Collimonas fungivorans Ter331: one gene and its partner. The protein of the gene in region 1 interacts with the protein of each later gene in a pairwise test. Links are inferred from orthologs where the notes say so. Each region holds a gene or a part of one and is shown in the gene's direction. Other genes may lie near its edges.

Region 1 (3,074 bases):
AGGCGGCCCCCGCGTCGAGCGCAGCTCGGGCAATCCCGAGCTGGATCGCGCCACCTTGAAAATCATTGAGCGCTCCGCCCCGTTCGGACGCTTCCCGGAGAACATGCGCAGCAGCGGCAAAGACGATGTGTGGGAAGTGATCTCCACTTTCGAGTTCACCCGCGAAGGTGTGCTCGAAGCGCAACTGATGGGGGGAGTTAACCAGTGACTGCGCAGATAGCAGCGGCTTATGTCGTGATCGGCAATCCGATTGCGCACAGCAAGTCGCCCGATATCCATGCCCATTTTGCCGCCGAGACCGGCCAAGACATGCGTTATGAGCGCTTGCTGGCGCCGCTCGACGGCTTTGTCGCGACAGTGCAGGAATTCATCGGGCAGGGCGGCCGCGGCGCTAACGTCACCGTGCCGTTCAAGCTGGAAGCATATGCGCTGGCGAACAGCCTGACCGCTCGGGCGCAGGCTGCCGGTGCGGTGAATACCTTGAAATTCGACGGCGGCGACATACTCGGCGATAACACCGATGGCGTCGGCCTGGTCACCGATATCGCGCACAATGCCGGCTTCGACCTGGCGCATAAAAAAATCCTGCTGCTGGGCGCCGGCGGTGCGGCGCGCGGCGTCTTGCTGCCGCTGCTGGAGCGCCAGCCGGCGCAACTGACGATTGCCAACCGCACCGCGGCCAAGGCGCAGCAGCTGGTGCAGCAGTTCCAGCCATACAGCGGCGCCGGCTGCATATTGAGCGCCTGCGGTTTTGCCGAAGCAACGCAGCAGTACGACCTGGTGATCAACGCCACCTCCGCCAGCCTGCAGGCAGAGCTGCCGCCGCTGGCCGCCAGCGTGTTCGGTCCGGCGACGCTGGCCTACGACATGATGTACGGCCCTCAGCCAACCATATTCATGCAGTTTGCCGCCAGCCATGGGGCCCGGGTGCGCGATGGCCTGGGCATGCTGGTAGAGCAGGCGGCCGAATCTTTTTTTATCTGGCGCGGGGTGCGGCCTCGTACCGATGCGGTATTTGCCGCCTTGCGCGCGCAGCTTTAAGCGTTGGTTAAGTTAATTATTTGCAGGGAACCGGGATGAAGTCAGTCGGCACGCTTTTGTTGCGCTTATGTATGCTGCTGATTGCGGCCGTCCTGCTGCTGCAGCTGTATTTTTTCCTGCAGATCGGCTGGTGGGTCGATCACAATCCGAGCTCCACCAGTTTCATGCGGCACCGCTTGTCGGAGTTGCATGAAACCGTGCCCGACGCCCAGCTGCAATTCAAATGGGTGCCGTACGCGCGCATCTCGAATAATCTGAAGCGCGCCATCATCGCTTCGGAAGACGCCAATTTCTCCGAGCATGACGGCGTCGACTGGGATGCCCTGCAACAGGCCTACGAAAAAAACACCAAGAAGGGCAAGGTGGTGCGCGGCGGTTCCACCATCACCCAGCAGCTCGCGAAAAACCTGTTCTTGTCCGGCGAGCGCAGTTACCTGCGCAAAGGGCAGGAGCTGGTCATTACCTACATGCTCGAGTTCTGGATGGACAAGGAACGCATATTCGAAATCTACCTGAACGTGGTGGAGTGGGGCAACGGCGTGTTCGGCGCCGAAGCCGCGGCCCAGCATTATTTCAGGACTTCCGCCAGCAACCTCGGCGCCAGCCAGGCCGCCCGGCTGGCGGTGATGCTGCCGAAGCCGCGTTTCTACGATAAGAATCGCGGTTCGGCTTACCTGTCGCAGCGCACCGGCCTGATTTTACGGCGCATGGGATCGGCTGAATTGCCTTAATATACACACTGTCAGAAGTTGTTCAATTTGCAGCGGATTCCCGTTGTCGGGGCGCAAGAAACAAGCAACTTCCCTGAAAATCAGTCGAGGTAAGCATGATCAATGTATTTGTTTTGCAAAACGGCCGCCTCAACCAGGTCAACATCGAGAGCCATAGCGACCTCGAGAAAGTACAGCCGGTATGGGTCGACCTGACCGAACCGAACGACCAGGAGCGGGCCTGGGTCAAGAGTATCTACGGCGTGACCTTGCCGGGTGAAGACGAGGTTAAGGATATCGAGGCGTCCGCCCGCTATTACGAAGCCGAAAACGGCGACCTGCACCTGCGCACCGATTTCCTGTTCGAAGAAGACGACGGCCCGTCATCGACCGTGACGGTCGCCTTTATCCTGGCGCGCAATATCCTGTTTTCAGTGCATGGGGAAGATTTGCCGGTGTTCCGCCTGGTGCGCATGCGTGCACGCTCGCGGCCGGGCTCTATCGGCGATTACAAGGACGTATTGCTGGACCTGTACCAGACCGATGCCGAGTACTCTGCCGACGCCCTGGAGGGCGTATACAAGCAGCTGGACGAGGTCAGTCAGCGCGTGCTGCAAAAAAAACTGACCGACCAGGCCGCGGCCGAAGCCTTGAGCGCCATGGCGCATGAGGAGGACTTGAACGGCCGCATCCGGCGCAACATGATGGATACGCGCCGCGCGGTGAGTTTCCTAATGCGCGGCCGCCTGCTGAGCGTCGACCAGTTCGAGGATGCGCGGCAGATCCTGCGCGATATCGAATCGCTGGACGGCCACACCGCTTTCCTGTTCGACAAGATCAACTTCCTGATGGATGCGACGGTCGGTTTCATCAACATCAACCAGAACAAGATCATCAAGATCTTCTCGGTAGCTTCGGTGGCGTTCTTGCCGCCGACGCTGATCGCCAGCATCTACGGCATGAATTTCCGTTTCATGCCAGAGTTTGAGTGGCATATGGGCTATCCACTGGCGCTGGTGCTGATGGTGTGCTCGGCAATCACGCCGTTCTGGTATTTCCGCCGGCGCGGCTGGCTGAACTGAGAATGGTTTGAAAAGCGAGGCGGGAAACCGCCTCGCATGCAGGGTTAAACCAGCTGTGCAAATGCGCCGCGCGCTGCGGCGATGGTGGCTTCGATCACTGCATCGTCGTGCTGCGCCGATACAAAACCTGCTTCGAACGCCGATGGGGCCAGGTACACGCCGGCGTCCAGCATGCCATGGAAGAATTTGTTGAACAGCTCCTTGTTGGACGCCATCACTGTCGCATAACTATCCGGCACCG
Region 2 (3,318 bases), 3.7 Mb from region 1 along the record:
GTACCTTTCAGGCTATACGGATTTTCATCAATCAAGAGCTTGAAGAACTCGAGATAGTACTGGATCAGGCATTTCGGCAGATGGCCCAGCAAGGGAGATTAGTCGTGATCAGCTTTCATTCGCTGGAAGATCGGATCGTCAAGCAGTTCATGGCTTCCAAAGCCAGGCTGCCGCAGCCCGACCGTCGCCTGCCGATTCGCGCGGTTGACCTGCCGCAGCCGGAGTTGAAGCTGGTGGCGCGGGTCAAGCCATCCGATACCGAAGTGGCCGACAATCCACGCGCGCGTTCCGCCATCATGCGAGTCGGCGAGCGCCTGGCTGCGCCTGTCGGAGTCCAGCCGTGAGCGGGCGCCTCAATTTTGTCCTGGCGCTGGCGCTGGTGCTGTGCGCACTGGCGCTGGTCAACGCGCAGTACCAGGCGCGCCAGCTGTTCATCGAGCTGGAACGGGCGGCTAGCCAGTCGCGCCAGCTCGACATCGAATGGGCCCAGCTGCAGCTCGATCAGTCGACGCTGGGCAAGAACGCCAGGATTGAAGCCAGCGCGACGCGCGACCTGAACATGGTGCCGCTGACCGCTGCCCGCACCCAATATCTGACGGTGGGGGAAAAATGACGCGCAATCCCCCGCGCAGCTCCCACGCAGGACGGATTGCCGCCGGCAAGGGGGTGCCGTTTTCGGCCAGCCCGATGCTCAAGGTCAAGCTGCCTGTCTGGCGCTCGCGGGTGGTGCTGTTCGCCATGTTCGCCGCCTTCCTGGCGCTGATCGTGCGGGCCTTGTGGCTGCAAGGGATTTCCACCGACTTCCTGCAAAAGCAGGGTGCGTCGCGTTATGCACGCACGCTGGAATTGCCGGCCACGCGCGGCAAGATCACCGACCGCAACGGCCAGGTGCTGGCGTCGTCGGTGCCGGTGAAGGCAATCTGGGCCATTCCTGAAGATGTGCAGGCGGCGCCGAAAGAGAAGCTGCAGGCACTGGCGAAGCTGCTCGACATGAGCTACGCCGAACTCAGCAAGAAACTCGATTCCGACCGCAATTTTGTCTACCTCAAGCGCCAGGTCGAGCAGGATGTGTCGGACCAGATCATCAAGCTTGGCATCGACGGTATCGAGACCCGCAAGGAATACAAGCGTTTCTACCCGGAAGGCGAGGTGATGGCGCACGTGGTCGGTTTCACCAATGTGGAAGATGCCGGCCAGGACGGCATGGAGCTGTCGCAGCAGAAAAACCTGGCTGGCACTACCGGCAGCCGGCGCGTGATCAAGGACCGGCTCGGGCGTATCGTCGAGGACATCGAGGCGGTCAAGGAACCGCATGACGGCAAGGACCTGGTGCTGTCGATCGACAGCAAGATCCAGTACATCGCCTTTACCCAGCTGAAAGAAGCGGTGGCCAAGAGCAAGGCCAAGGCCGGCGGCATCGTGGTGGTCGACGCCAAGACCGGCGAAGTGCTGGCGCTGGCCAACCTGCCCAGCTACAACCCGAACGACCGCTCGGTGCTGACCGGCGCCCAGCTGCGCAACCGCGTGATGACCGATACCTTCGAACCGGGGTCGACGCTCAAGCCGTTTACCGTGGCGCTCGCGCTCGACACCAACCGGGTGCAGGCCACCACCACCTTCCAGGTTCCCGACAAAATGACGATCGGCACCGCGACCGTGGGCGATTCCCATCCGCATCCGGTGTGGAACATGAGCGTCGCCCAGATCATCCAGAAGTCGTCGAATATCGGCACCGCCAAGATCGCGCTGCAAATGCCGGCCGAGGAAATGTGGGAGATGTTTACCACGGTAGGCCTTGGCCAGCAGCCGAAATTCGGCTTCCCCGGCGCGGTCGCCGGCCGCGTGCGCCCGTTCAAATCGTGGCGGCCTATCGAACAGGCCACCATGAGCTATGGCCACGGCATCTCGGTATCGCTGATCCAGATGGCGCATGCCTATACGATCTTTGCCCGCAACGGCGACTTGATCCCGCTGTCGTTCCAGAAAGTGAACGAACCTCCGGTCGGCCAGCGCGTAGTGTCGGAAAAGACCGCACTGACCATGCGCGCCATGCTGGAGCGGGTTACCGCTCCCGGCGGCACAGCGCCGAAGGCGCAGGTGCCAGGCTACCGCGTGGGCGGCAAGACCGGCACTGCCTACAAGATCGAAGGCGGCAAATACGTCAAAAAATATATCGCCGATTTCGTCGGGTTCGCACCGGCTTCCGATCCGCGCCTGATCATTGCGGTCATGGTGGACGAACCTAGCGTCGGCTCGCACTTCGGCGGCGACGTCGCGGCGCCGGTGTTCGCGACGGTTGCTGCAAACGCCCTGCGGGCGCTGAACGTGCCGCCCGATTCCAGCGTCACTGACATCATCATCCCGACCGACGGTCCGCAGGAGGGCTTGTGACAAAGCCTAAGCTACAGCAACTTCCGGAAATCCAGCAATGGCTGGACAGCGTTGCCCCGGCCGGCGCGGAGCTGGTGTCGGACTCGCGCAAGGTGAAAGCCGGCGACGTGTTTTTCGCCTATCCCGGCGATGCCGCGGACGGCCGCGCCTATATTGCGCAGGCGCTGGAGAACGGCGCGTCCGCAGTGCTGTACGAGAAGGAAAAATTTGCCTGGGATACGGCATGGCGCGTCGCCCATCGCGCGGTAAGCGGACTCAAGCTGCTCAGCGGCGAGATCGCGCACGGCTATTACGACCAGGCAGACAAGGACATGCTGGTGGTGGCCGTCACCGGCACCAATGGCAAGACCTCTTGCACCCAGTGGCTGGGCCATGCGCTGTCGCACCTGGGCCAGGCCACCGGCGTGATCGGCACCCTCGGTACAGGAATCTATATGCAAGGCGAGCGCGGCGAGTTCGAGGAAACCGGCAACACCACGCCCGATGCGCTGCTGTTGCAGCAGGCGCTGAGCAACATGCGGCGGCAAGGAGTAGCGGCGCTGGCGATCGAGGCTTCCTCGATCGGGCTGGAGCAAGGGCGCCTGAACGGCATGCATGTCGACATCGCCCTGTTCACCAATTTCACGCGCGACCACCTGGACTACCACGGCGACGAACAGCACTATGAAGCCGCCAAGCGCATGCTGTTCGACTGGCCCGGATTGCAGCAGGCGGTGATCAATCTCGACGACGCCATGGGTTTGCGCTTGATTGATCATTTGCGGCAGAAGCAGCCGGCGATTCCCGTGATCGGCTACACCTGCGAGGAACTGCAGGCGGTGCCGGGCGTCCAGGTGCTGCGCGCCTCGGCGATCCGCACCAATGCCAACGGCACGGCGTTCCATGTCGATTCGCCTTTCGGTTCGGCGCAGGTCAAGACTCAGCTGG

The links.
Region 2: the proteins of mtgA (region 1) and CFU_RS20545 interact in binary tests that used the Escherichia coli proteins (3 or more experiments, as listed by UniProt). The link is inferred for Collimonas fungivorans Ter331 from one-to-one orthologs.

What each region holds. Positions count from the first base shown.
Region 1 is NC_015856.1:922,309-925,382, forward strand. Bases 169-2,924 are described here. They hold mtgA (monofunctional biosynthetic peptidoglycan transglycosylase), read left to right. Parts: upstream 169-1,076; coding sequence 1,077-1,772; downstream 1,773-2,924. Other genes in these bases: CFU_RS04060 (TonB C-terminal domain-containing protein), read left to right, coding at 169-208; aroE (shikimate dehydrogenase), read left to right, coding at 205-1,041; corA (magnesium/cobalt transporter CorA), read left to right, coding at 1,868-2,833; hemL (glutamate-1-semialdehyde 2,1-aminomutase), read right to left, coding at 2,878-2,924. Outside these bases: more of CFU_RS04060, read left to right, coding at 1-168; more of hemL, read right to left, coding at 2,925-3,074. UniProt on the Escherichia coli protein: Peptidoglycan polymerase that catalyzes glycan chain elongation from lipid-linked precursors. May play a role in peptidoglycan assembly during cell division in collaboration with other cell division proteins.
Region 2 is NC_015856.1:4,632,447-4,635,764, reverse strand. Bases 1-3,000 are described here. They hold CFU_RS20545 (peptidoglycan D,D-transpeptidase FtsI family protein), read left to right. Parts: upstream 1-609; coding sequence 610-2,391; downstream 2,392-3,000. Other genes in these bases: CFU_RS20540 (UDP-N-acetylmuramoyl-L-alanyl-D-glutamate--2,6-diaminopimelate ligase), read left to right, coding at 2,388-3,000; ftsL (cell division protein FtsL), read left to right, coding at 341-613; rsmH (16S rRNA (cytosine(1402)-N(4))-methyltransferase RsmH), read left to right, coding at 1-344. Also shown: more of CFU_RS20540, read left to right, coding at 3,001-3,318. UniProt on the Escherichia coli protein: Essential cell division protein that catalyzes cross-linking of the peptidoglycan cell wall at the division septum. Required for localization of FtsN.